Regions from separate parts of the Streptomyces sp. NPDC002640 genome, predicted to be linked through region 2. Evidence: predicted binding sites of a transcription regulator. Region 2 holds the regulator's gene; the other holds the start of a gene.

Region 1 (14,214 bases), on a different contig from region 2:
GAGCGCGACCTCGGCCGGCCTCTGCGCAGCGGCGTCTTCGGCGAGAACCTGACCGTCTCCGGCCTCGACGTGTCGGGCGCCCGGGTGGGCGAGCGGTGGCGGGTGGGCCCCGAGGTCGTCCTCCAGGTCACCTCGCCGCGCATCCCCTGCGGCACCTTCCAGGGCCACATGGGGGAGCCTCAGTGGGTGAAGCGGTTCACGGCCAAGGGCGCCCCCGGCGCCTACTTCCGGGTGCTCACCCCCGGCGAGATCCGCGCGGGGGACGCGGTGGAGGTGGTCCACCGCCCGGATCACGACGTCACCGTCGCGCTGGTCTTCCGCGCCCTGATGGTGGAGCGCTCCCTGCTGCCGCGTCTCCTGGAGGCAGGCGAGGACCTTCCGGAGGAGGAGCGCGAGGCCGTGCGGAAGTACCGGGAGCGGCAGGCGCCCTGACCGGCGTCCGTTCACCCGCCGCCCCGCCTCCCCCGGGCCCGCCGGCCTGCATAACCTGACCCCATGACCACTGCTCTGATCACAGGTTCGACGGCCGGCCTCGGCGCCGCCTTCGCACGTCGGCTGGCCGCCCGGGGGCACAACCTGGTGCTGGTGGCCAGGGACACCGAGCGGCTGCGCACGCAGGCGACCGAGCTGCACGACCGGCACGGCATCGAGGCCGAGGTGCTCACCGCGGACCTCGCGACCGACGAGGGCATCGAGGCGGTGGCCGCCCGCCTCTCCGACCGCCGGAACTCGGTCGACCTCCTGGTCAACAACGCGGGGTTCGGCAACAAGGGCCGCTACCTGGAGGTCCCCCTCGCGGACGAGCTGCGCATGCTCAAGGTGCACTGCGAGGCGGTGCTGCGCCTGACCTCCTCGGCGGTCGAGGGGATGCGGGAGCGCCACCGCGGCGGCGTGATCAACGTGGCCTCGGTCGCCGCGTTCGTCCCGCGCGGCACCTACGGCGCGTCCAAGGCCTGGGTCGTCCAGTTCACCCAGGGCGCGGCCCGTGACGTCGCCGCCGACGGGGTCCGCCTGATGGCCCTGTGCCCCGGCTTCGTGCGCACCGAGTTCCACGAGCGCGCGGGCATGGGCACGGACAACATCCCCGGCTGGATGTGGCTGGACGCCGACAAGGTGGTCACGGCCGCCCTCGACGACCTCGCCCGCGGCAGGACCCTGTCCATCCCGGACCCCCGCTACAAGGCCCTGATGGGGCTGACCAAGCTGGTCCCCCGGAACCTGATCGGCGGGGTCTCCTCCTCCGCGGGCCGGAAGTACGGCCCGAGCCGCTGACCCGCGCCGCCCCTGGCCCGGTCCCCGTTTCCGTCCCGGCCCCCGTCTCCGGTTCCGTCCCGGCCCCCGTTTCCGTCCCGCCCTCTGTTTCCGTTCCCGTCCCGGTCCCCGTCCGTGGCCGTCTCCCGGTGAGGCGGCCACAGCCGTGTCACAGCGCGAGCAGGCCCGCCGCCGTCGGACGGAAGCCGCACGCGTCGACGTAGAAGGGGCGCAGCGGCTCCTCGAAGTCGACGTGGAGCCAGCGGCACCCCGCCGCACGCGCCTCCCGCGCCGCCATCCGTACCAGGGCTGCCCCGGTCCCCTCGCCCTGCCGCTCCGGGGCGACAGCGGTGTCGAGCAGGAACGCGTGCGTGCCGCCGTCCCACGCGACGTTGACGAACCCCACGAGCTTCCCGCCGTCGCGCGCGCAGACCCAGCCGAGGCTGTGCCCCTTCAGTTGCGCCTCCCATCCGCCGTCGCCTGGCGGGTGTCCGAACGCCGCCGCGTGCAAGGCGTCCAGTTCGGCGTCCTGGACGTGGCCACGCCACTCGTAGTGGGTCGTCATGCGCGGAGGCTAGCTCAGCCGCAGCAGCCGCCGCCCGGCGCCGGGCGCTCGCCCAGCTGGACGACCTGCGGGGTCCGCGCGACCTGGGGTGCCGGGGCGGCCTGGGCCGCGGGGGCGGCCTGGGCCAGGGGGATGGCCGGGGCCGCCGGGGCGCAGCAGCCGCTGTCCGCGGCCTGTTCGGGGGCGGCGGTGTCGAAAAGGCCCGCGCCGCCGCAGACGCCGGTCTCCGGGAGGACCAGTTCGACGCGGTCGGCGGCTGCGGTGTCACCGGCCAGCGCGGCGGCCACGGACCGGACCTGCTCGTAGCCGGTGAGGGCCAGGAAGGTCGGGGCGCGGCCGTAGGACTTGGCACCAATCAGGTAGAAGTTCCGCTCGGGGTGGGCCAGTTCGCGGTGGCCGTGCGGGTAGACCGTGCCGCAGGAGTGCTGGTTGGGGTCGATCAGCGGGGCCAGCTCGACCGGCGCCAGCAGCCGCTCGTCGAGGCGGAGGCGGATCTCGGAGAGGAACGACAGGTCCGGGCGGAGGCCGGTCAGCACGATCACCTCGTCGACCGGGTCGAGGCGGCGGCCGTCCTCGGCCACCAGGACGACGCGCCCCTCGCCGTCCCGCTCGACGGCGGCCGTGCGGAAGCCGGTGACGGCGTCGGCGTGCCCCTGGTCCACGGCGGCCTTGGCGGCGAGGCCAAGGGCGCCACGCGCGGGGAGCTGGTCGGCGGTGCCGCCGCCGAAGGTGGAGCCGGAGATGCCGCGTCGCAGGACCCAGGTGGTGTGCGTCCCCGCGCCGTCCTCCGCCGCGGCCAGATCGGCGAGGGCGGCCAACGCGGTGAACGCCGAGGCGCCGGAGCCGACGACCGCGGTGCGGCGCCCGGCGTGGCGGGCCCGCACGGCGGGGTCGGTCAGGTCGGGCACCCGGTAGGTCGTCCGGTCCGCGGCGGCCTTCTCCCCCGGGGCGGGCAGCCCGTCGCCGCCGGCCGGGCCCGGCAGCGTCCAGGAGCCGGAGGCGTCGATCACCGCGGCGGCGAGCAGCCGCTCCTCGCGGCCGTCGGCGTGGGTGACGCGCACGGTGAACGGCTGGGCCTCCCGGCCGGCGTCGACCACCCGGTCCCGCCCGACACGGGACACGCCGGTGACGGTGGCCCCGTAGCGGACCGCGTCCCCGAGGACGTCGGCCAGCGGCTGCAGGTATCGCTCGGCCCAGTCCCCGCCGGTGGGGTACGAGCCGGCGTCGGGGCGCGTCCAGCCGGTGGGGGCGAGGAGCTTCTCGGCCTCCGCGTCCACCAGTTCGCTCCAGGGGGAGAAGAGCCGCACGTGCGCCCACTCCCGCACCGCTGCCCCCGCGGTCCGCCCCGCCTCGAGCACCAGCGGGGTCAGCCCGCGCCCGGTCAGGTGCGCGGCGGCGGCCAGGCCGACGGGCCCGGCTCCGATGACGACGACGGGAAGCTGTACCTGCTCGGTCATGCCCACTCCTGGCCCGTGTATCGATGAACGTCGAACCCCTCGCCACCCAGCCTGACACCGACTTCGACATCCGTCAACATAGACACCCATCGAACTAGCGGAACTCATTCTCGTCCAGTTGACGATAAGAGGCCGTGCGCTATATCGTCATGTTGACGAAAACGGTTCGACGGCTGGAGCCCCTCATGGCTGACATCATCAAGCGCCTCGGCATGCGCCACCTGCGGGGAACCCCCACCGCGCACATCCGGCACCACCGTTCCGGACGGCTGGTGCACGAGGGGCCCGGCATCAGCTTCTGGTACCGGTCGCTGACCGCCGCCCTCTCCGAGGTACCGGTGGACGACCGTGAGCTGGCGATGACGTTCCACGCCCGCACCGCGGACTTCCAGGACGTCACGGTCCAGGCCACGGTCACCTACCGGATCGGTGACCCCGCGGTCGCCGCCGAGCGGCTGGACTTCTCCATCGACCCGGACACCGGCGTCTGGCGCGGCTCGCCCCTGGAGCAACTGTCCACGCTGCTCACCGAGTCGGCGCAGCAGCAGGTGCTGGACGTGATGGCACGCACCCCGCTGGAGCGGGCGCTCGCGGACGGCGTGGGGCTGGTGCGGGAGAGGGTCGCCGCCGGGCTGGCCGCCGAGCCGCGGCTGCCGGCGACGGGCATCGAGATCGTCACCGTGCGGGTGGTGGCGCTGCGGCCCGAGCCCGAGGTGGAACGGGCGCTGCGCACCCCGGCGCGGGAGCGGATCCAGCAGGAGGCGGACCGCGCCACGTACGAGCGGCGTGCGGTGGCCGTGGAGCGGGAGCGCACCATCGCCGAGAACGAACTGGCCAGCAAGATCGAACTGGCCCGGCGGGAGGAGCAGTTGGTCGACCAGCACGGCACCAACGCCCGCCGCCAGGCGGAGGAGCAGGCGGCCGCCGACGCGGTACGGGCCGAGGCCGAGGCGGCGCGCACGGTGCGTCTGGCGCAGGCCCAGGCCCAGGCGGAACGGGAGACCGGCGCGGCCAAGGCCGAGGCGCAGGCCGCCTGGCTGCGGGTGCACGCCGAGGTCGACGCCGGGACGCTGCGGGCCCTCACCGGCATGCAGCTCGCCCAGCACGTGCCCGACATCGCGAACCTCACCGTCTCGCCGGACGTCCTCACCGGGCTGCTCTCCAAGCTGGCCGGCACGCAGCCCTCGGGGCCGGCCGCATGAGCCTCGCACCGCGCGCCGTGGTGGTGCACCGGGCCACCGAGTACGAGGAGCTGGTGGCCCGGCACGGCACCCACGGTCAGGCCGCGTTCTTCCTCGCCTCCCGCGGCCGGAACATCGACGAGGTCGCCGACCGTCACGCCCGCAACCACCGGGCGCTGGCAGAGGTGGCCGCGGCGGTGCCGCTGACCTGGCGGCAGGCGCGGGTGGAGCGGCGGGACGTGGACCGGTTCCTGTTCGCGCCGGAGGACGTGGTGGTCGTGGTCGGGCAGGACGGCCTGGTCGCCAACGTCGCCAAGTACCTGTCGGGGCAGCCGGTGATCGGCGTCGACACGGACCCGGGCCGCAACCCCGGTGTCCTGGTCCGGCACCGTCCCGACGCCGCGGGCCGGCTGCTGCGTCACGCGGCGCGGCCGTCGGCGCGGGCCGACGAGCTCACCATGGTGGAGGCGGTGGCGGACGACACGCAGCGGCTGACCGCCCTCAACGAGATCTACCTCGGCGCCCCCGGCCACCGCACCGCCCGCTACCGCCTGGGCCTCGACGCCCCCTCCCCCTCCGTGGAGTCGCAGGCGTCCTCCGGGGTCCTGGTCGGCACGGGCACGGGGGCGACGGGCTGGATCCGCTCCGTGTGGCAGGAACGCCCGGAGCCCGGCCGGCTCGCTCTCCCCGCCCCGACCGAGGACCGGCTCCTCTGGTACGTCCGCGAGGCCTGGCCCTCGCCGGGCACCGGCACCTCACTCGTCGCCGGCGAACTGACCGCCCGCGCCCGCCTCTCCCTCACCGTGGAGTCCGAGCACCTGGTGGCCTTCGGCGACGGCATGGAGGACGACGCCCTCGCCCTCACCTGGGGCCAGACCGTCCGCATCGGCGTCTGCGAGGACCGCCTGCGGCTGGTGTGAACACTTGGCAGGGCCCCCGCCCCACGTCAGGACTTCGGCACCGGGGGCGGATCGGCGGGGAGCACAGGCCCGTTTTCGCAGCCCACCTCGTCCACCATCACCCGTGCCGCGTGCAGGAGGTGCCGCAGGTGCTCCTCGTCGGTCGTGTCTTGCAGCAATTCGTCCCTGAAAAGCCCTTCAAGCGGCACCTGGGTTTCCTGCCCTTCGACAGTACCGGGAATTCGGCACCCGACTCGGACAACGTACTGGTCCCCCAGAGCCTTGCTCCGCAGGACTCCGAGTCGGACATCGTCGTTGACCGGCAGGTTCTCCACCGAATCGATCGGCTCTCCCGCAATCCACGACTGGTGCAGTTCCGAGATCGAGGGCCCGAACTCGATCGAAAAGGCGTCCCTATGGGGAACCTGGTCCTTGCGGACAAAACGGCAGAGCTCCAGGGTGGACAAGGTGCCGTCGGCGCTCGGACGCCATTCTTTGGCGATTCTTCTGAATCGGTCGACCGCGTCCGCTGTCGGCTCGTCGATCGTGATCCCGGTCCGGCCGGCCCCGGCATCACGCACCCAGGCAAGACCTTCCTCGCCGAGGAGCTTCTCACAGGTCTCCGGCGGTGCGGAGTTGGCGGTTCCCGCTGAGGACGCAGGTCTGTCAACCCCCTCCGGAGAACAGGAAGACAGTCCGGCAAGCAGTGCGGCGCACACAACAGCCCTCATGCTCCACAACTTCATCAATGACCCCTGACATTGTCTGTGTCGACCTCACTCATGCCATCGTTGTAGTAAGTCTTGGCATTGGCGATCAGTTGGTCCTTTTCGACCTGGCTCATACTCCCGCTGTCCATCAGGTTGTTGAGCGGAATCATGGCACTGTGCCTGCCCATGTCGAGTACGGTTCCAGTCTTCTCCACGGCCTCCTTGGTGTTGTCGTACTCGTTGTCGCGGAGCCATTCCGCGGTCTGGAGCCCTGACCATGTAGTGACAGCCCCACCTGCCGTTTCCAGGACCACCGGAATGATCAGGGCGCCTGGACCAGTCACAATCGACAGAGAGGAGCCCACACCCACCACGCTTCCCACGGCTGCCTCCACGGCGAAGTCCCGCCACGCGGCCTGCTCCTCGAGCATGACCTGCTGCTTCTCCTTTTCGTCGGCCATCTCTCGACCCAGTGCTTCCATTCGCGCTTCGTCGAGAATGCCGTGGACGCCAACGCCGACCAGGGCAGCCGCTTTCGCCGAGTCCAGGTCGTCGGGGTGTGAGGCTATGACACTGCTCCCGTACAACTGCTGCGCGGCGGACAACGAGTTATACGCGTCAGGATCAGCGGCGAGGGCGCCCAGGAAGTCGGCTGCCATCCCTCCTGGGATATCTCCCAGCCGGTACTTCTCCGCATGGAAGCGCAGTTCCCGTGCGGCATGGTCACCAGTGCCACCCCAGTCGGCCATCGAGTAGTTCAAGGTGTCCAAATGACCGACGGCGATCCTGGTCAAACTAGGCGTGATCCCCTCATGCTTCTCCACCGCGTCGGAGGTGCCATATGCCTCGATGACCTGCCGGAACAGAGCCAGTCGTTCATCTCGCGCGCGGATGTCGTCCGGGTCCTTCAGCGGCGGGGTCTGCGGGTCCAACTGGTCATGGGGGTAGCCCAGGGTCGCCGACTCCAGTGCGTGGCCCAGGTTGTCGAAGCCGTCGGTGTTCCCGGGCCACTTGCGGCCATGCTCCTCGTGGCCGACGAGGTACTCGAAGTTGCTGATCCGCTCGTCGTCCTTGCCGGTCTCCTGGTTGAAGAAGTCGAGTGAGGCCTCGGGGTTGTGGCCGAGGGCTTCGAGGAAGCCGGACATCGGGTCGTTGGGGTTCTTCTTGTCGTCCGGGTAATTGAGGGTGACACCGCTGAGCCAGGGTTCGCCGGATCCCCGGAACTTCTCGCGCTCGTGGGTGATGAGCGCTGTGCCGTAATCGTGGAGGAACTCGTCCTCGAAACGGCCCTTCTGCATCAGGCTGCTCATCACCTGGAAGCCTGTGGGCCCGATGGGAAGATCACCGGCGAGCTGCCGGGGGCCTGCGGCGATCAGGTCCTTCTTCCACTGCTCGACCGCCGGGCTGTCCCCGTACGAGGCGTTGGCGAGGGCCATGCTGAGGTTGTCCTGCAGCTTCGCCAGGAGCTTGGGGCGGTCCTTGTTCTCCGGCCCGTCGTTGTCGGCGATCTCCCGCCACATCATCAACGTCTGGTCCGCGCCGATGCCGGTGAAGAACGCCTCGGTGAAGCCGGGGTTGTCGCGGTGGAGGACGAGCGACCGGTTGAACGCCTCGAGTTGCTCGTCGCTCCAGCGCTTGTACTCGCCGGAGAGGATGTCCTTCTTCCACTTCTCGGCCTGCGCCTGCCCCTGCCGCATGTCGGCTTCCTTGAGGCTGCCCGCGCCCGCCCCGGAGAAGTCGTGCTGGTCCTTCATGATGGCGCGCAGGGCGTCCTTGGCGATGCGGTCGGTCTCGGTGGCCTCCCACAGGATGCGGGTGACTCGCTGCTTGGCGACCTCCATCTCCTCCTTCGAGGGCCTGACCACACCGGTCACCTCGCTGGGGGCGCTGGGACTGTTGTAGGTGATCGTGCCGTTGCCGGTGACGCCGATGTTCCGGCGGCCCAGCTCGGTGATCGCCGTGTCCAGGCTCTCCTTGTGCTTCGCCATCTGCGACGCGAGGTCGCTCAGAATGCCCAGGACGTCCTTCGCCTCCGCGGCCGCGTCGTCGAACTGTTTGGCCGTCCTGGTGACGAACTCCCGGGAGACGGTCGCGTTGACGCCTTCCCAGTCGGCGGCCTTGGCCTTGCTCTCCAGGTCGCGGGCGCTCACGTCACCGCTGCCGCCCGTGGCGAGTTTGGTGAGCTTGTCCGCCATGACTCGCCAGTCCGCGACGGCCTTGTCGAGATTGCCGAGGCGGAGGTGTCGGAGTTCCTCGACCGTCAGCGTCGCGATGTCCGCCATTCGCTGTCCCCCGTGCGTGTCACTTGATGTAGTCGGAGATCTTCGACAGCGGCTGCAGGTCGGCACCCGCGGCCCCGACGCCGCTTCCGGCCGCTTCGTCGTCGCCGCCGTGCTGTGAGCTGGTGAAGCTCAGGTGGTTGCGGATGTGGGAGCACGCGTCCAGCAGGACATGCAGCTTGGTGCTCCACACCTCGGCGAGTCGCAGCACCTGGTGGCCCGAGGCGAGGCCGTCGTTGGAAAGGCTCGTGCCTGCCGAGAACGTGGCGGGCCGCGCATGGTCCCCGTCCACCTGGAGACGTTGTCTCAGGTCGTCGGCGAGCCCGCCGAGGGCGCGGAGCTGCTGATGCCGGACCTTGAGGTCGGGGCCGCCGGAGCCTTGGGCGGCGGGAAGCTGGTTGAGCCGCATTCCGCCCGCCGTGGCCGCGGATGCTGTCGCATCCTTTTTCAGCTGCTCCCACTCGTTCCAGGTCATGCCGTCCCCCGTACCTCCCGTGATCCCGCCCGTACCGGCCGGTGCCACCAGTCGTACCAAGCACATCCGGTCGTTTCAGGGCGCTATGGCGATCCGGCCTGAACCTGTCCGTGGGTCGGCGCGCCTCCACGGCACGTCCACCGCCGACGGCGCTGGTGGAAGGCCCTGCCGAGGATCACCCGGGCGGGCGGGTCGGCGGGGCGGGGATGGCGTGACTCGTACGGGTGAAGCGGACGCGGGGGCCGGCACGGAAGGACGGTGGACGCGCCGAGGCCCGGCGTCCCGCGGAGTGCGGGAGGCCGGGCCTCGGGGTGGTACGGGCGGAGCGGGGTGGGTCAGTGGGCGTGACCGTGGCCGTGGCCGTGGCCGCCCGCCGCCGGCTCCTCCTCTTCCTTCTTCTCGACGACCAGGGTCTCGGTCGTGAGGAGCAGGGAGGCGATGGAGGCGGCGTTCTCCAGGGCGGAGCGGGTGACCTTGACCGGGTCGATGACGCCGGACTTGACCAGGTCGCCGTACTCGCCGGTGGCGGCGTTGTAGCCCTGGCCCTTCTCCATCTCCTTGACCTTGGAGACGATGACGTAGCCCTCGAGGCCGGCGTTCTCGGCGATCCAGCGCAGCGGCTCGACGACCGCGTTGCGGACCACGGCGACACCGGTGGCCTCGTCGCCGGACTTGTCGAGGTTGCCCTCGAGGATCTTGGCGGCGTGGACCAGCGCGGAGCCACCACCGGAGACGATGCCCTCCTCGACCGCGGCGCGGGTCGCGGAGATGGCGTCCTCCAGACGGTGCTTCTTCTCCTTCAGCTCCACCTCGGTGGCGGCGCCGACCTTGATCACGCACACGCCGCCGGCCAGCTTGGCGAGGCGCTCCTGGAGCTTCTCGCGGTCCCAGTCGGAGTCCGTGGTGTCGATCTCGGCCTTGATCTGCGCGACGCGGCCCTGCACATCCTCGGAGGAGCCGGCGCCGTCGACGATGGTGGTGTCGTCCTTGGTGACGGTCACGCGGCGGGCGGAGCCGAGCACCTCGAGGCCGACCTGGTCGAGCTTGAGGCCGACCTCCTCGGCGATGACCTGGGCGCCCGTGAGGACGGCCATGTCCTGCAGCATCGCCTTGCGGCGGTCACCGAAGCCGGGGGCCTTGACCGCGACGGCGTTGAACGTGCCGCGGATCTTGTTGACCACGAGGGTCGACAGGGCCTCGCCCTCGACGTCCTCGGCGATGATCAGCAGCGGCTTCGAGGCGTTGGTCTGGATGATCTTCTCGAGCAGCGGCAGGAGGTCCTGGATGGAGGAGATCTTGCCCTGGTTGATCAGGATGTACGGGTCCTCGAGGACCGCCTCCATGCGCTCCTGGTCCGTCACGAAGTACGGGGACAGGTAGCCCTTGTCGAAGGCCATGCCCTCGGTGAAGTCCAGCTCCAGACCGAAGGTGTTGGACTCCTCGACGGTGATGACACCGTCCTTGCCGACCTTGTCCATCGCCTCGGCGATGAGCTCGCCGACCTGCTTGTCCTGGGCGGACAGGGCGGCGACGGCGGCGATGTCGGACTTCTCGTCGATCGGACGGGCGGTGGCGAGGAGGTCCTCGGACACGGCCTTGACCGCGGCGTCGATGCCCTTCTTCAGGGCGGCCGGGGAGGCGCCGGCGGCGACGTTGCGCAGACCCTCGCGGACCAGCGCCTGGGCGAGCACGGTCGCGGTGGTCGTACCGTCACCGGCGATGTCGTTGGTCTTGGTCGCGACCTCCTTCACCAGCTGGGCGCCGAGGTTCTCGTACGGGTCCTCGATCTCCACCTCACGGGCGATGGTGACGCCGTCGTTGGTGATGGTCGGGGCGCCGAACTTCTTGTCGATGACGACGTTGCGGCCCTTGGGGCCGATCGTCACCTTGACCGTGTCGGCCAGCTTGTTGACGCCGCGCTCGAGGGCGCGACGGGCGTCCTCGTCGAACTTCAGGATCTTCGCCATGGGAGCGGTTCAGCCCTCTCGGGAGAAATGCGGTGTATCGCCGGTGTGTCTGAGCGGTACGAAGTCTTGGAAAGCGAACTGCGCCCCGGCGCCCGGCTTATGGCGCGGGGGCCCGGGGCGCAGCTCGGTGCTTCTGGTGCTTCTGGGAAGCGGGGTGAAATTACTTCTCGATGACCGCGAGGACGTCGCGGGACGAGAGGACGAGGTACTCCTCGCCGTTGTACTTCACCTCGGTGCCGCCGTACTTGCTGTAGAGCACGATGTCGCCGACCTTGACGTCGAGCGGCAGGCGCTCGCCGTTCTCGAAGCGACCCGGGCCCACGGCCAGGATGACGCCCTCCTGGGGCTTCTCCTTGGCGGTGTCCGGAATGACCAGGCCAGAGGCCGTGGTCTGCTCGGCGTCCAGCGGCTGGACCACGATGCGGTCCTCGAGCGGCTTGATGGCAACCTTGGAGCTGGCGGTCGTCACGATCCGACCTCCCCCTTCGGAGATCTCACGGGGTTAACTGTCTGAGGTGGCGACCAGGTCGATCCGTCGTCGCGGGTGCCGGACCTGCCCGTCGCTTGTTGGCACTCACCTGGGGCGAGTGCCAAGGCTGAGACTATGACCGGGGTTAGCACTCGGTCAAGCGGAGTGCCAATTTCTCGGCGGGTTGCGTGGAAACGGCGGTGCGGAGGGGGCGTTCCCGGCCCCCGCCCCGCGCGCGCCGCCCCGCCCGCCGCCCCGCGCACCGCACGCCGCGCGCCGCCTCTGGGGCTCGCCCCGAGCCCGCCCCGAGCCCGCCGCGCGGCCCGCGGCGGCCGACGGGGAGAATGGGACGGTGAGTGAGACCGTGGCCGCGTTCGCGGCGCTGCTGAGCCCCGAGGGCCGCGCCCTCCTCGACGAGGTGCGCGACGTCGCCCCCGGCGGGGAACTCGCCGCCGCCACCCGGCTGCGCCGGACCCACTCCCCCGAGCTGGTGTCGGCCGCCCTCACCCAGGCCCGCCTGCGCGCCCGCGCCGCCGCGAAGTTCGGCCCGGACGACGCCCGGCGGATGTTCTTCACCCCCAACGGCGTCGAGCAGTCCACCCGCGCCTCGGTGGCCGCCCACCGTGCCGAACGGTTCGCCGCCCTCGGCGTCCGGTCCGTCGCCGACCTCTGCGGCGGCATCGGCGGCGACGCCCTCGCGCTGGCCCGGGCCGGCATCCGCGTGCTGGCCGTCGACCGGGACCCGCTGACCGCCGCCGTGGCCCGGGCCAACGCCGAGGCGCTGGGCCTGGCGGACCTGATCGAGGTGCGGGAGGCCGACGTCACCGAGGTGGACACCGCCCCCTTCGACGCCGTGTTCGTCGACCCGGCGCGCCGCGGCGGACGGGGGCGGATCTTCGACCCCGAGGCCTACTCCCCGCCGCTGTCCTGGGCGGTGGGGGCCGCCCGCGGCGCCTCCCGGGCCGCCGCGCTGAAGGTGGCCCCGGGCATCCCGCACGAGGCGGTGCCCGAGGACGCCGAGGCGGAGTGGATCTCGGACGGCGGCGACGTCAAGGAGGCCGTCCTCTGGTTCGGGGAGGCGGCCCGCCCCGGCGGGGTGTGCGCAACGCTGCTGCCCGGCCCCCGGCGGCTGCTCGGCCGGGGCCTGCCGGACCCGGCGGTCCGCCCCGTCGGGCGGTACCTGTACGAGCCGGACGGGGCGGTCATCCGCGCCCACCTGGTCGCCGAGGTGGCCGAGGAGGTCGGCGGCGGGCTGATCGACGGGACCATCGCCTTCGTCACCTCCGACGAACTCCGCCCCACCCCGTACGCCACCGGGTACGAGATCACCGACGCGCTCCCCTTCAACGTGAAGAAGCTCAAGGCGCTGCTGCGGGAACGCGAGGTCGGCACGCTCACCGTGAAGAAGCGCGGCTCGGCGGTCGAGCCGGAGGAGCTCCGCCGCAAGGCGCTCCCCAAGCCGCAGGGGCGTGCCGCGGTCACGGTCTTCCTGACCCGCGCCGCGGGCGCCCCGGTGATGCTCCTGGGACAGCCGCTGCCGCGCTGACGCCGGCGCCCGGGCGGGCACCGCACGCGCCCGCCGCCCCCGGCAGCCGCCCGGTCGGCCTGGCACCGGTCACCCGTCACCCATCACGGGTCACCGGCCACCGGCCACCGGCGGAGAAACGTTACTGCGGCGCTGTCCCGGGCGCGGAGGGCGACCGGGTCGAGGCCCCGGACGGCGACCGGGTCGAGGGCCCGTACGACGGCCCTGCCGGGGTCGCGGACGCCCCCGGCCCCGAGGGCTCCGGCACGACGGCGGGCGCCCCCGGGAGCAGGGAAGCCCACAGCTCCCCCGCCTCCGGCTCGTCGGGCACCACCCGGTTCCGGTCGAACGGCGCGGGCACCACCGGGAGGGTCACCGTCCGGACGGACGCGGGGGTGAGACCGCTCAGGCTGCGCGCGAACCCCGCGAGTTCCTCCAGCGAGTCCAGCCCGGTGTCGGCGGTCAGGCCGGAGGTGGCCGCGTCCGCCACCTGGTACAGCCGCACCGGGTCGGTCAGGAGGTCGGCCCGCTCGACCTGTTCCATCAGTGCCCTGACCAGCTGCTGCTGCAGGCCTATCCGCCCCAGGTCGCTGCCGTCCCCGACGCCGTGGCGGGTGCGGGCCAGGGCCAACGCGTCCTCGCCGTACAGGTGGTGGACCCCGGCGTCGACGTGCAGGTGGCTCAGGTCGTCGTCGATGGGCTCGGCGAGCTCGACCGTGACGCCGCCCAACGCGTCGACCAGGTTCGCGAACCCGGCGAAGTCGACCTCCAGGTAGTGGTCCATCGGCACGCCCGACAGGGCTTCCACGGTCTTCACCGCGCAGACCGGACCCCCCACCGCGTAGGCGCTGTTGAACATCACCCCCTGGGCCGCCGCCGTGGTGCCGCCGTCCGGCAGCGGACAGGCCGGACGGGTCACCAGGGTGTCACGCGGTATGGAGACCACCGTCGCGGAGGTCCGCCCCTCCGCCAGGTGCACCACCATCGCGGTGTCCGCCCGGGCGCTGCCCGGGCTGCCGCCGCCCAGGCGCCGGTTCTCCTCGCCGTCGCGCGAGTCGGAGCCCAGCAGCAGGATGTTCAGCGCCCCGCCGCCGCCCTCCGCCGAGCCCTGCGACGCCCCCGCGGACTGCATCGGCATGCCCACCGGCGCGTGCGGCCGGTCGTCACCCAGCGCCGCGTCGATGTCGACACTGCGGATGTTGCCGTCCAGGTGCCAGTAGGCCCAGCCGCCCCCCACGGCGGCGAGCACCAGCACTCCCCCGAGCGTGTACCGGACGGCCCTGACCCAGCGCCTGTTCGGCGTCCGGGCGGCGGCTCCCCGGCCACGCTCCCCGCTCCCCTTGGTCCCCTCGTTCTCGCTCACGAGCCTGAACATAAGTCCGAATAGGCCCGGTACGGAACCTTCCGCCGGAGAAGCCGGGGGGACCGCCTTCGAA
Region 2 (14,214 bases):
CTCGCCGAGCAGCTGATCGCGGTGGACCAGCTCGGCAAGGAGCTGGGCATCACCTGGGCGGAGATCATCCCGGTGTCCGCGACCGCCGGCAAGCAGGTGGACCTCCTCGCCGACCTGCTGATCCCGCTGATGCCGGAGGGCCCCGCGCTCTACCCGGAGGGCGACCTCACCGACGAGCCGGAGCAGGTGATGATCGCGGAGCTGATCCGCGAGGCCGCCCTGGAGGGCGTGCGGGACGAGCTGCCGCACTCCATCGCCGTGGTCGTCGAGGAGATGCTGCCGCGCGAGGACCGGCCGGCCGACAAGCCGCTGCTGGACATCCACGCCAACCTGTACATCGAGCGCTCCAGCCAGAAGGGCATCGTCATCGGCCCCAAGGGGCAGCGCCTGAAGGATGTCGGGATCAAGTCCCGCAAGCAGATCGAGGCGCTGCTGGGCACCCCGGTCTTCCTCGACCTGCACGTGAAGGTCGCCAAGGACTGGCAGCGCGACCCGAAGCAGCTGCGCAAGCTGGGCTTCTAGGGCTTCCAGGGCTTCCAGGGCCCGCGCACGTCACGGGAACGGCCCCGGCACCGCGTCCACGGTGCCGGGGCCGTCGTCGTAGGCGCCCGGGCTCAGGCGGGGAACTCGTACGCCTCGACCTCGGCGAGGTAGCGGGCCCGGCGCTCCTCGTCGTCCTCCAGGAAGGAGGCGAGGAAGGAGTTGCGGGCCAGCTCCCGCAGCCGCTCCTCGTCCAGCCCCAGCCGGTCGCGGACGGCGTCGAAGTTGTCCTGGACGTAGCCGCCGAAGTAGGCGGGGTCGTCGGAGTTGACGGTGCACATCAGGCCCGCCTCCAGCATCGCCGGCAGCGGGTGCTGCTCCAGGACGTCGACGGCCCGCAGCCGCACGTTGGAGAGCGGGCACAGCGTCAGCGGGATCCGCTCCCGGACCAGGCGTTCCACCAGCGCCGGGTCCTCCATGCACCGCAGGCCGTGGTCGACCCGTTCGACGCCGAGCACGTCCAGCGCCTCGGTGATGTACGCGGCGGGCCCTTCCTCACCGGCGTGCGCGACCCGGCGCAGGCCGAGCGCGGCGGCGGCCTCGTAGACCTCCCGGAACTTCACCGGCGGGTGCCCCACCTCGGCGGAGTCCAGGCCGACGCCGGTGATGCGGTCCAGGTGGGGCCGGGCCAGCTCCAGCGTCTCCAGGGCGGACTCGGCGGACTCGTCCCGCAGGAAGCACATGATCAGCCGGGTGGAGACGCCGTGGGTCTCCTCGCTCCGGGCCAGGGCGCGCCCCAGGCCCTCGACCACGGTGCCCATCTCCACGCCGCGGGCGAGGTGGGCCTGCGGGTCGAAGAAGATCTCGGCGTGCCGCACGCCCTGGGCGGCGGCCCGGCGCAGGTAGGCGTCGGCGAGGTCCTCGAAGTCCCGCTCGGTGCGCAGCACCGCCATGCAGGCGTAGTACAGGTCGAGGAAGGACTGCAGGTCCTCGAAGGCCTGGGCGGCGCGCAGCGCGTCGACGCTCGGGTACGGCAGGGCGACGCCGTTGCGCTCGGCGAGCTCGAAGGCAAGCTCCGGCTCCAGGGTGCCTTCGATGTGAAGGTGCAGTTCGGCTTTGGGGATGGGCATCAAAGGATGATACGCAAAAGTCCCGCAGTGTCCTGGATCGACCTCAGACCCGTTTGGGTACCGGCACCCGCTGGAGGTCCCGGGCCACGGTCAGTTCGCCCTCGAAACCGGCCGCACGCGCCTGCCGTTCGAACTCCTCGGGGTCCGGGTAGCGCTGGCTGAAGTGGGTGAGGACCAGGTGGCGCACGCCGGCGTCGCGGGCGGCCCGGGCCGCCTGGCCGGCGGTGAGGTGCCCGTGCTCGTCGGCGAGGGCCACGTCCTCGTCGAGGAAGGTGGACTCGATGGTGAGCAGGTCGCAGCCCTCGGCGAGCCGGTGGACGCCGTCGCAGAGCCGGGTGTCCATGACGAACGCGAACCGCTGTCCGCGGCGCACCTCGCTGACCTCGTCCAGGGTGACGCCGTTCAGCTCGCCCTCCCGCTGGAGGCGGCCGACGTCGGGGCCGGTGATGCCGTGCGCGGCGAGCCGCTCGGGCAGCATCCGGCGGCCGTCGGGCTCCACCAGCCGGTAGCCGTAGGACTCGACGGGGTGGGAGAGGCGGTGGGCCTCCAGCGTGTACCCGGCGGTCTCGGCGACCGGGCCGTCGGAGTCGACCGGCGCCTCGGTGAGCCGGACCGTCTCCCGGTACGCGGTGGCGTACCGCAGCCGGTCGAAGAAGCGCTGCCCGGAGCGCGGGTAGTGGGCCGTGACCGGGTGCGGGACCCGGTCGAGGTTGATCCGCTGGATGACTCCGGCCAGACCGAGGGAGTGGTCGCCGTGGAAGTGGGTGACGCAGAGCCGGTTGAGGTCGTGCGCGGCGACCCCGGCGCGCAGCATCTGCCGCTGGGTTCCCTCGCCGGGGTCGAACAGGATGCCCTCGCCGTCCCACCGCAGCAGGTAGCCGTTGTGGTTCCGGTGCCGGGTCGGAACCTGGCTGGCGGTGCCCAGCACCACCAGTTCACGCACGGACACGTTCGCCGCTCCCGGTCAGCCGGGGGGCCACTGCAGGCCGCGGCCGCCGAGCACGTGGGCGTGCGCGTGGAACACGGTCTGGCCGGCGCCGGACCCGGTGTTGAAGACCATGCGGTAGCTGTCCAGCTTCTCCGCCTCGGCCACGGCACGGGTCTCGCGCAGCACGTCGGCGGCGATCTCGGGGGCCTCGGCGGCGAGGGTGGCGGCGTCCGCGTGGTGCGCCTTGGGGATCACCAGGACGTGCGTGGGGGCCTGCGGGTTTATGTCCCGGAACGCCACGGTCGTATCGGTCTCCCGCACGACGTTGGCGGGGATGGTCCCCGCGACGATCTTGCAGAACAGGCAGTCGTCCTGCGGCTCCCCGGCCATGGGCCCTCCTCGTTCGTGATCGTTCACGCACGGTCATCGTAGCGTCCGGGTCCGACACCACGGGGGCGGGTGCGGAAGCCGCCCGGCCCCGCCGCCCCCGCGGGCGCGGCCGCCGCGGGAGGGCGGGGGCCGCGCCCGGGTGTCAGCCGTTCGCCTGTTCGTCCGGTGTCGGCCGGTGTCAGCCGGTGTCAGCCGGTGTCAGCCGGTGGTCACAGCGACGGCGGCGTCTTGGCGGGGGTGCGCGACAGCGCCTCCAGCGCGATCCGCACGGCCTCGTCGAGCTGCGGGTCGCGGCCCGCGACGTGGTCCTGCGGCGTGCACACCACCTCGACATCGGGGTCGACGCCGTGGTTCTCGACGCCCCAGCCGAGCTCCTCGAACCAGAACGCGTACTTGGGCTGCGTCACCAGCGTGCCGTCGACCAGCCGGTACCGGCTGTCGATGCCGACGACCCCGCCCCAGGTCCGGGTGCCGACCACCGGCCCGATGCCGAGGGCCTTGACCGCCGCGTTGACGATGTCGCCGTCCGAACCGGAGAACTCGTTGGCCACGGCGACCACGGGGCCGCGCGGCGCGTCCTGCGGGTAGCTCATCGGCCGCATCCCCCGCGGCACGTCCCAGCCGACGATCCGCCGGGCCAGCTTCTCCACGACCAGCTGCGAGGTGTGCCCGCCCCGGTTCTCCCGGACGTCGACGATCAGCCCCTCGCGGGCGACCTCGACGACCAGGTCGCGGTGGATCTGGGCCCAGCCCGCGCCCATCATGTCGGGCACGTGGAGGTAGCCGAGGCGGCCGCCGCTGAGCTCGTGGACGTGGGCCCGCCGGTCGGCCACCCAGTCGTGGTAGCGCAGCGGCTCCTCGTCGTCGGTGGGCACCACCACGGTGTGCCGGGGCGCGCCGCCGTCCGCGGGGGCGACGGTCAGCTCGACCGGCTTGCCCGCCGTGCCGGCCAGCAGCGGCCACGGCCCGCGCACCGGGTCGACGGGCCGCCCGCCGACGGCCACGATCGCGTCGCCCGGCCGCACGGCCACCCCGGGGGCGGCGAGCGGGGAACGGGCCTTGGGGTCGGAGGTCTCCGAGGGCAGCACCCGGTCGACCCGCCACCGCCCGTCCTCGTGCCGGGACACGTCGGCGCCGAGCAGGCCCTGCCGTTCGTCGCCGCCCTGGCCGGTGGGGGTGACGTAGGCGTGCGAGGTGCCGAGTTCGCCCTGCACCTCCCAGAGCAGGTCGACCAGGTCGTCGTGGGTGGCGACCCGTTCGACGACCGGCCGGTAGCGGTCCAGGACGGCCTGCCAGTCGACGCCGCCGAGGTCGGGGCGCCAGAAGTTGTCGCGCATCAGGCGGCCGGTCTCGTCGAACATCTGCCGCCACTCGGCGGCCGGGTCGACCGTCTGGTGGATCCGGCCGAGGTCCACGGTGAGTTCGTCGTCGCCGGAGACCCGCCGGTCGCCGGGCACGATCCGCAGCCGGCCGCCGCCCCACACCGCCAGCCGCCTGCCGTCACCGCTGACCGCGTAACCGTCGACGTCGTCGCCGAGGGTCTCCAGACGCAGCTGGGCCAGGTCGTAGCGTTCGAGCTCGCTCTTGGGCCCCGAGTCGTCCGGTGTGGCCCGGGAGGCGCCGAGCACGCCCTGCACGGGGTGGCGGAGCCAGAGCACGCCGTCCTTGGCGGTGCGCAGCGCGGTGTAGCGGGAGGCCTCCACCGGGAAGGGCACGATCCGGTCGGCGAGGCCCTCCGGGTCGATCCGGGTGGCGGGCGTGCCCTCGCTCTCCGGGGTCTCGTCCTTGTCGGGCGCGTCCACCGGGCGTCCGTGCCGCTGCGGGCCGAACGGGGACGGCGTGGTCGCGGCGAGGGTGATCAGGTAGGGGCGGTTGGAGCCGACGAAGGCCATGTCGAAGGCGTGCTCGTCGTAGACCGGGTCGAAGGCGCGCGCCGACAGGAAGGCGAGGTGCTTGCCGTCGGGGGTGAAGGCGGGCGAGAAGTCCCTGAACCGCAGCGGGGTCGCCTCGACCACCGACAGGTCGGCGGTGTTGGCCAGCTTGAGCTGGGCCAGCGCGCCGACGCCCGGGTGGGACCAGGCCAGCCAGGCCGAGTCGGGCGAGAACACCAGGCCGGAGCAGTCGCCGTTCTCGCTGCGGTCGACCTCGCGGACCTCGCCGCTCTCCCGCTCGACCAGCAGCACCCGTCCGTCGTGGGAGGCGACGGCGAACCGGCCGCCGTCGGGCGCCACGGTGAGCCCCAGCACCCGGCCGAGCCGTCCGCCGGCGATCCGGCGCGGGCCTCCGGCGGCGGGCCCGGTGGCGGGCGCGAACTCCAGGGCGTCCTCGCCCTCGGCGTCGGTGACCCAGACCGCCCACTCCTCGCCGTCCACCCGGAAGGCGCGGGCCAGCCGGTTGCGCACGCCCGGCTCGGCGGCCAGCGCGCGCGCCGGGCCGGAGCGGTGGGTGATCCAGTGGACCGCGCCGCGCACGGTGACGGCGCTGCCGCGGGCGGTGTGGTCGGGCGCGAACCCGCCGAGCCAGCGGGAGGGGGTGACGGGGTAGGGCTGGAGGTCGAGGCGCTGGCCGCCGAGACGGATCTCCGGACGGCGCGGCCCGGCACCGTCCAGGTCGTCCAGCAGCCACAGTTCGCCGGCCGAGACGTAGACCACGCGGCTGCCGTCGGTGGCGGCGTGCCGCGCGTAGAACACGTCGTCCCCGACCGGGGTGTGGCGGCGCAGGTCGGAGCCGTCGGCGAGGGAGGAGTACAGGGCGCCGACACCCTCGTGGTCGGAGAGGAACGCCAGGCGCTCCCCCACCCACAGGGGGTTCTCGATGTTGCCGTCGAGGTCCTCGTGGAGGCGGGCGAACTCGCCCGGCGTGTCCTCGGACTCGATCCACAGCTTGCCGGCGGTACCGCCGCGGTAGCGCTTCCACCAGGCCGCCTCGCGGCCCATCGGCGCGGAGAGCAGCACGGTGCGCGGGCCGAACGCGACGTCGCCGACGGGGCCGTACGGCAGGGTTTCCGCCGGGCCGCCGTCCAGCGGCACGGCCCGTGCCCACGAACGGCGCAGGGTGGCCTGTCCGTGCGCGGAGGTCACCAGGACCCGTCCGTCCGGGGTCCAGCCGCGGACCCGGGTGGTGGGCGCGCCCCAGTGGGTCAGCCGTCGCGCGGGGCCGCCGTCCACGGGCGCGACGTACGCCTCGGGGGCGCCGTCGCGGGTGGAGGTCCACGCGACGTGGGCGCCGTCCGGGGAGATCCGCGGGTGGTTCACCGGCTCGTTGTCGGCACTGACCCGCCAGGCACGGCCCCCGTCGAGGGGGGCGACCCAGACGTCGTCCTCGGCGGTGAACGCGACGAGGTCGCCGTGCAGGTGCGGGAAGCGGAGGTATGCGGGAGCGAGCGTCGAGGCAGACTCAGTCACCCCGTCAGCCTAAGCACCCGGGCTCCTTCCCCAACAGGGGTTTCCCGCACCCGTGCCGCCCGGCGGCACGTTTGCCCGCGGTGCGTACGGCACGCCCGCGCGGACGGCACGGGACCGCCAGGACCGCGGGACCGCTAGGACCAGCGTCCCGTGCGGCCGAGGAGGAGGGCGACCGCGGCCGTCCCCGCCGTGGAGGTCCGCAGCACGCTCCGCCCCAGCCGGTAGGCCCCCGCCCCCGCCTCCGCGAACAGCTCCAGCTCCTGCGGCGAGACCCCGCCCTCGGGGCCGACGACCAGCACGATCTCCCCCTCCGCCGGGAGGGCCGCCGTCGCCAGCGGCTCCCCGGGGTACTCCCGGTCCTCGTGCAGCACCGCCGCGAAGTCCGCCCCGGCGAGCAGCTCCGCGACCCACTTGCCGTTGGCGAGCTCCGCGACCTCGGGGAACCGGGTCCGCCGCGACTGCTTGCCGGCCTCCCGCGCCGTGGCCCGCCACTTGCCCAGCGCCTTGGCCCCCCGCTCACCGCGCCACTGCGTGATGCACCGCGCCGCCGCCCAGGGGACGATCGCGTCCACCCCGGTCTCGGTCATGGTCTCCACGGCCAGCTCGCCCCGGTCGCCCTTGGGCAGCGCCTGCACGACGGTGATCCGCGGGCTCGGCGCCGGCTCCTCCCGCACCTCGGTGAGCTGGCCGACGAGCAGCCGGTCCTTGCCCTCCGCTGCCTGGACGACGCCCTCGGTGAAGCGCCCCCGGCCGTCGGTGAGCACCACCGCCTCGCCGGGCTGGAGGCGCTTCACGGACACGGCGTGCCGGCCCTCGGGCCCCTCCAGCAGGAACGTGGGCCCGCCGGGGACGAGCTCGTCGACGACGAAGACGGGGGCGGTCACGGCGCCTCCAGGTGCGGTGGAACGGGGTGGGCGGTCGGAAAGGTACGACGGGGGCTGGAAATACCGGGAGCCGCCACGGCACGAGGTCCGCGGCGGCTCCCGGTGGGGCGCCTCAGCGCCCGTTGAACGCGTCCTTGAGACGGGAGAACAGTCCCTGCTGGCCGGGCTGGAACTGCCCGGTGGGCCGCTCCTCGCCGCGCAGCTTGGCCAGCTCGCGCAGCACCCGCTCCTGCTCCGGGTCCAGCTTGGTCGGCGTCAGCACCTCGACGTGGACGATGAGGTCACCGCGTCCGCCGCCGCGCAGGTGGGTGACGCCGCGCCCGTGCAGCGGGATCGACTGCCCGGACTGGGTGCCCGGCCGGATGTCGACCTCCTCGTGCCCGTCGAGCGTCTCCAGCGGCACCTTGGTGCCGAGCGCCGCCGCCGTCATCGGGATGGTCACCGTGCAGTGCAGGTCGTCCCCGCGCCGCTGGAACGTCTCGTGCGGCAGCTCGTGGATCTCGACGTACAGGTCGCCCGCCGGGCCGCCGCCCGGGCCGACCTCGCCCTCGCCGGCGAGCTGGATCCGGGTGCCGTTGTCCACGCCGGCCGGGATCTTCACGGTCAGCGTCCGGCGCGACCGGACCCGCCCGTCGCCCGCGCACTCGGGGCACGGGTTGGGCACGACCGTGCCGAAGCCCTGGCACTGCGGGCAGGGCCGCGAGGTCATGACCTGGCCGAGGAACGACCGCGTCACCTGGGACACCTCGCCGCGGCCGCGGCACATGTCACAGGTCTGCGCGGAGGTGCCCGGCGCGGCGCCCTCGCCGTGGCAGGTGTTGCACACCACGGCCGTGTCGACCTGGAGTTCCTTGGTGGTCCCGAAGGCCGCCTCGGTGAGCTCGACGTCCAGCCGGATCATGGCGTCCTGGCCGCGGCGGGTCCGCGAGCGCGGTCCGCGCTGCGAGGCCGTGCCGAAGAAGGCGTCCATGATGTCGGAGAAGTTGCCGAAGCCGCCGGCCCCGAAGCCGCCCGCGCCCGCGCCGGCGCCGCCGGCCTGGGAGAGCGGGTCGCCGCCGAGGTCGTAGACCTGCTTCTTCTGCGGGTCCGAGAGCACCTCGTAGGCGGCGTTGATCTCCTTGAACCGCTCCTGCGTCTTCGGATCGGGATTGACGTCCGGGTGCAGCTCGCGCGCGAGCCTCCGGAACGCCTTCTTGATCTCGTCCTGGGACGCGTCGCGGCGCACGCCGAGTACGGCGTAGTAGTCCGTGGCCACTTACGACTCCGCCAGGATCTGTCCGACGTACCGTGCCACTGCGCGTACTGCTCCCATCGTTCCCGGGTAATCCATGCGGGTCGGTCCGACCACGCCGAGCTTGGCGACTGCCTCGCCGCCCGAACCGTAGCCCACCGACACGACGGACGTGGAGTTGAGCCCCTCGTACTCGTTCTCATGACCGATACGGACGGTCATGGCCGAATCCTTCGCCTCGCCAAGGAGTTTGAGGAGCACGACCTGCTCCTCGAGGGCCTCCAGGACGGGCTGGATGGTGAGGGGAAAGTCATGTGTGAAACGGGTCAGGTTGGCGGTGCCGCCGATCATCAGCCGCTCCTCGGTCCGCTCGACGAGCGTCTCCAGCAGGGTGGAGAGCACCGAGGAGACCGTGCCGCGGTCCTCCGGGTCGAAGGCCTCCGGCAGGTCCTGCACCAGCTGCGGGACGTCGGTGAACCGGCGTCCCGTGGTCCGGCTGTTGAGCCGGGCGCGGAGGTCGGCGAGGGTGTTCTCGCCGATCGGGGCGGGGCAGTCGATCATGCGCTGCTCGACCCGGCCGGTGTCGGTGATCAGCACCAGCATCACCCGGGCCGGCGCGAGCGCCAGCAGCTCGACATGCCGCACCGCCGAACGCGTGAGCGACGGATACTGGACAACCGCGACCTGGCGGGTCAGCTGCGCCAGCAGCCGCACCGTGCGGGCCACCACGTCGTCGAGGTCGACGGCGCCGTCCAGGAAGTTCTGGATGGCCCGCCGCTCGGGCTGGGTCATCGGCTTCACGTCGGCCAGCCGGTCGACGAAGAGCCGGTAGCCCTTGTCCGTGGGGATCCGCCCCGCGCTGGTGTGGGGCTGGGCGATGTAGCCCTCCTCCTCCAGCGCGGACATGTCGTTGCGCACCGTCGCGGGGGACACACCGAGGTTGTGCCGCTCGGTGAGGGCCTTGGAGCCCACCGGCTCCTCGGTCCCGACGTAGTCCTGGACGATGGCGCGCAACACCTGCAGCCTGCGTTCACTCAGCACCGCGCACACCTCCGGATGTCGGCTCCGCCTCACCGCTTCTGCCCCTTGCGTCGACTGGCACTCTGCCTTCGCGAGTGCCAGTCGTCCTCAGCCAGTGTACGGCCGGGGGGTACGGCGCGGGCAAGGGCGGTCGCCGTGCGGTCCCGATAGCGTCGCCCCATGAGCGTGACCTGGGAAGCCCCTGGTGGGTGGGAAGACCTCGGCTGGGAGCCGCTGGCCCCCGGAGTGGGGCGGCTGCGGCTGCCGGTGTGGGACTGCACGGTGGGTCTGGTGGCGGGTGCCGAGGGGGCGTTGCTGGTGGACGCCGGTTCGAGTGTGGCGGAAGGCACCCGGATCCGCCAGGAGGCCGAGGAGCTGCTGCGGGCGGGACAGCCGGCCCCCGGTCCGGAGGGCGCCGGGCGGGGCACCGGGCGGCGGGTGACCCATGTGGCGCTCACCCACCCGCACTTCGACCACGTGCTGGGCACCTGCGTCTTCGCCGGGGCGGAGGTGTTCGCGGCGGTGGGCGCGGGCGCGCCGCTCACCTCGGACGACGGGCGGGACGCGCTGCGGTCCGACGCGGTGGCCAACGGGCTGACCGCGGAGGCGGCGGACGGCGCGCTGGAGCTGCTGACCGCGCCGGGGCACGAGGTGCACGACGACCACGTGCTGGACCTGGGCGGCGGCGTCCGGCCGCTGCTGGCCAACGTGGGGCCGGGGCACACCGCCTACGACCTCGCGGTGCTGGTGCCCGGACCGCGGCCGGTGGTGTTCTGCGGCGACCTGGTCGAGGAGTCCGGCGCCCCGCAGGCCGGCCCGGACGCGGTGCCCTCACGCTGGGCGGCGGCGCTCACCCGGCTGCTGGAGCTGGGCGGCGAGGACGCGCTGTACGTGCCGGGGCACGGGGCCGTGGTGGACGCCGCGTTCGTGCGGCGGCAGCGCGAGGAACTGTCCCGGAGGTTCGGCACGGCCTGGTGAGGCAACGGCCTGCTGAGGCGGCACGGCCTGGTGAGGCGACGGCCTGCTGAAACGGCACGGCCTGGTGAGGCGGCGCGAGGGCGTGTCGTGTACCCACCGGTCGGGATTTCTCCTATCGTCGGCCGAATGCGCCAGTACTCCGCCGACCTCACGCCGCCGTGGAAGAAGCCGAAGCCGGTGCCCGAGGTGCCGGCCGAACCCGGTCTGGTCGTGGAGGACCCGGCCACCGGGTTCTGCGGCGCCGTCGTCGGCTGCGAGGCCGGCACGGTGACCCTGGAGGACCGGCACGGCAAGCACCGCGTCTTCCCGCTGGCCCCGGCCGCCTTCCTCCTGGAGGGCCGCCCGGTGACCCTGGTCCGCGCCGCGGCGGGCGCCCCGCGCCGCCCCTCGCGCACCGCCTCGGGCTCGGTGGCCGTCCCCGGCGCCCGGGCCCGCGTGGCCCGCGCGGGCCGGATCTACGTCGAGGGCCGGCACGACGCCGAACTGGTCGAGAAGGTGTGGGGCGACGACCTGCGGATCGAGGGCGTGGTCGTGGAGTACCTGGAGGGCGTGGACGACCTGCCCGCCGTGGTCGCCGAGTTCGCCCCGGGCCCCGACGCGCGTCTGGGCGTGCTGGTGGACCACCTGGTGCCCGGCTCCAAGGAGTGGCGCATCGCGGAGGCGGTCACCAGCGAGCACGCGCTGGTCGTCGGCCACCCGTACATCGACATCTGGGAGGCGGTGAAGCCGTCCGCCCTGGGCATCGACGCCTGGCCCGTGGTCCCGCGCGGCCAGGACTGGAAGACCGGTGTCTGCCGCGCCCTCGGCTGGCCCGAGAACACCGGCGCCGCCTGGCGCCACATCCTCTCCCGCGTCCACGACTGGAAGGACCTCGAACCGGAGCTCCTGGGCCGCGTCGAGGAACTCATCGACTTCGTCACGGCCCCGGCCGGGGCCTGACCCCGCCGGGCACGCGGCCCGTCCGTGGCGAGGCCGCTCAGTCCACCAGGTCCCGCACCACCGCGTCGGCCAGGAGGCGACCCCGGAGGGTCAGCGCGGCGCGGCCGGCGGCGTAGGACTCCTCGCGCAGCAGGCCGTCCGCGAGGGCGCGGTCGGCGGCGGCGCGGCCGGCCGGGCGCAGGAGGTCCAGCGGGACGCCGTCCACCAGCCGCAGCTCCAGCAGGATCCGCTCGACGCGCCGGTCCTCGGCGGAGAGCAGTTCGCGCCCCGCCCCCGGCGAGCGCCCCTCGGCGAGCGCCGCCGCGTAGGCACCGGGGTGCTTCACGTTCCACCACCGCACGCCCCCGACGTGGCTGTGCGCGCCGGGTCCGGCGCCCCACCAGTCGGCGCCGCGCCAGTACAGCTCGTTGTGCAGGCAGCGGGCCGCGTCGGAGGTCGCCCAGTTGGAGACCTCGTACCAGTCGAACCCGGCCGCCGACAGCATCTCCTCGGCGATCAGGTACCGGTCGGCGTGCACGTCGTCGTCGGTCATGGGGACCTCGCCGCGCTTGATGCGGCGGGCCAGCCCGGTGCCCTCCTCGACGATCAGCGCGTACGCCGAGACGTGGTCGGGCCCGGCGCCGAGCGCGGCCTCCAGCGAGGCGCGCCAGTCGTCGTCCGTCTCGCCCGGGGTGCCGTAGATCAGGTCGAGGTTGACGTGGTCGAAGCCGGCCGCGCGGGCCTCGGCGACGCACTCCTCGGGGCGGCCGGGGGTGTGGGTGCGGTCCAGGATCCGCAGCACGTGGGGCCGGGCGGACTGCATGCCGAAGGACATCCGGTTGTAGCCGCCGGCGCGCAGCTCGGCCAGGTACTCCGGGCCGACGGACTCCGGGTTGGCCTCGGTGGTGACCTCCGCGTCCTCGGCGAGGCCGAACTCCTGGCGGACCGCGTCCAGCATCCGCACCAGGTCGCCGGCGGCCAGCAGCGTGGGCGTGCCGCCGCCGACGAAGACGGTGCGCACCGGGCGGGGGTCGTCGCCGAGCACCTTGCGGGCCAGGCGGACCTCCTCGGCGAGGGTGTCCGCGTAGTTGTCGCGGGAGGCCAGCACGCCGCCGCTGCCGCGCAGCTCGGTGGCGGTGTAGGTGTTGAAGTCGCAGTACCCGCAGCGGGTCGCGCAGTACGGGACGTGCAGGTAGAACCCGAGGGGGCGCGCGGCGGCGCCCTCGAGGGCGGAGGCCGGCAGCGAGCCGTCGGAGGGGACGGGTTCGCCGTCGGGAAGAGCGGAAGGCATGGGGTCCATTGTCCCCCACCGCCACGGCGTCCCGGGAAGACCGAGCCGGGGGCCCGGGCGGACCGGACCGGGTCCCGGGAAGACCGAACGCCCCGGCCTCCGGACCGCCTGGGGAAGGCGGCTCGGGGGCCGGGGCGCTGAAAAGGGTGCCGGGTCCGTACCCGCGTGGCGAACGCAGGCCGCGTACGGACCCTGGGTGCCGGCCGGGAGCGGATGAGAGAGGGCCCGCTCTGGGTCCTGCCGGCGGTCGTTCAGTCGTTCAGATCACAAACGGACCGAGGCGATTCAGCCCTGGAGGCCGGCGACCTTGGAAGCAAGCGCCGACTTCTTGTTGGCGGCCTGGTTCTTGTGGATGACGCCCTTGGAGACGGCCTTGTCCAGCTGACGCGCAGCGGCGCGCTGGTACTCGGTCGCCTTCTCGACGTCACCCGCGGCGGCGGCCTCGCGGGCCTTGCGGATCGCGGTCTTCAGAGAGGACTTGACGGCCTTGTTGCGCAGCCGGGCCTTCTCGTTGGTCTTGTTCCGCTTGATCTGGGACTTGATGTTCGCCACGAAGGAGCCTTTTCAGGTTCTTGGCACACGGGGCGGACCCCGGGGGCCGTGTGATTTTCTTGGGTGAGCCTCCCCGCACCGGACCCGGGACGAGCCCGGGCACAGGGCATGGAGACACAGCGACCCAGGCTAGCAGTCGCCCGTGGAGCGGCCCAAACCCGTCACAGGGGCCGGACCGTGGGACGATGGAGGCTGCGTACAGATCCGACCCGAGGCATAAGGCGCCTCAAGAGACAGGACCCTGCGTGCCCGCGACCCCTAACAATGTGCCCGAGCCGAGCCGTACCGACCCGGCTCTGATCCGCAACTTCTGCATCATCGCGCACATCGACCACGGCAAGTCCACGCTCGCCGACCGGATGCTCCAGCTCACCGGCGTCGTCGAGCAGCGGCAGATGCGCGCCCAGTACCTCGACCGCATGGACATCGAGCGTGAGCGCGGCATCACGATCAAGTCCCAGGCGGTGCGTCTGCCGTGGGCCCCGAACACCGGGGACCAGCAGGGCACGACGCACATCCTGAACATGATCGACACCCCCGGGCACGTCGACTTCACCTACGAGGTGTCCCGGTCCCTGGCGGCCTGCGAGGGCACCATCCTGCTCGTCGACGCCGCCCAGGGCATCGAGGCCCAGACCCTCGCCAACCTCTACCTGGCGATGGAGAACGACCTCGCGATCATCCCCGTGCTGAACAAGATCGACCTGCCGGCCGCGCAGCCCGAGAAGTTCTCCGAGGAGCTCGCCAACCTGATCGGCTGCGACCCCTCGGACGTGCTGAAGGTCTCGGCCAAGACCGGCATGGGCGTCGAGGACCTGCTGGACCGGGTCGTGGAGCGGATCCCCGCACCGGTCGGCGTCAAGGACGCCCCGGCCCGCGCGATGATCTTCGACTCGGTCTACGACTCCTACCGCGGCGTGGTCACCTACGTCCGTGTCATCGACGGCCAGCTCAACAAGCGCGAGCGCATCCGGATGATGTCGACGGGCGCCACCCACGAACTGCTGG

The links. The regulator HrcA, encoded in region 2, represses chaperone genes, less so after heat shock. The targets are predictions, from matches to a motif close to TTNGCACTCNGNNNNNCNGAGTGCNAA.
Region 1: a site for HrcA is predicted at 11,399-11,425, ahead of groES (co-chaperone GroES). Genes of this name have one in related genera too.

What each region holds. Positions count from the first base shown of each region.
Region 1 is NZ_JBSFVZ010000002.1:247,323-261,536, forward strand. It holds gene ACWD3O_RS03690 (MOSC domain-containing protein) at 1-432, shown strand, start outside; gene ACWD3O_RS03695 (SDR family NAD(P)-dependent oxidoreductase) at 496-1,272, shown strand; gene ACWD3O_RS03700 (GNAT family N-acetyltransferase) at 1,421-1,816, opposite strand; gene ACWD3O_RS03705 (NAD(P)-binding domain-containing protein) at 1,831-3,273, opposite strand; gene ACWD3O_RS03710 (SPFH domain-containing protein) at 3,459-4,475, shown strand; gene ACWD3O_RS03715 (hypothetical protein) at 4,472-5,374, shown strand; gene ACWD3O_RS03720 (hypothetical protein) at 5,401-5,934, opposite strand; gene ACWD3O_RS03725 (hypothetical protein) at 6,099-8,345, opposite strand; gene ACWD3O_RS03730 (hypothetical protein) at 8,365-8,817, opposite strand; gene groL (chaperonin GroEL) at 9,153-10,784, opposite strand; gene groES (co-chaperone GroES) at 10,945-11,253, opposite strand; gene ACWD3O_RS03745 (THUMP-like domain-containing protein) at 11,606-12,799, shown strand; gene ACWD3O_RS03750 (LCP family protein) at 12,921-14,153, opposite strand.
Region 2 is NZ_JBSFVZ010000015.1:89,655-103,868, forward strand. It holds gene era (GTPase Era) at 1-522, shown strand, start outside; gene ACWD3O_RS20470 (adenosine deaminase) at 615-1,610, opposite strand; gene ACWD3O_RS20475 (ribonuclease Z) at 1,654-2,559, opposite strand; gene ACWD3O_RS20480 (histidine triad nucleotide-binding protein) at 2,575-2,928, opposite strand; gene ACWD3O_RS20485 (S41 family peptidase) at 3,138-4,820, opposite strand; gene ACWD3O_RS20490 (16S rRNA (uracil(1498)-N(3))-methyltransferase) at 6,467-7,216, opposite strand; gene dnaJ (molecular chaperone DnaJ) at 7,329-8,471, opposite strand; gene hrcA (heat-inducible transcriptional repressor HrcA) at 8,472-9,488, opposite strand; gene ACWD3O_RS20505 (MBL fold metallo-hydrolase) at 9,648-10,445, shown strand; gene ACWD3O_RS20510 (DUF3097 domain-containing protein) at 10,572-11,384, shown strand; gene hemW (radical SAM family heme chaperone HemW) at 11,422-12,654, opposite strand; gene rpsT (30S ribosomal protein S20) at 12,940-13,206, opposite strand; gene lepA (translation elongation factor 4) at 13,452-14,214, shown strand, end outside.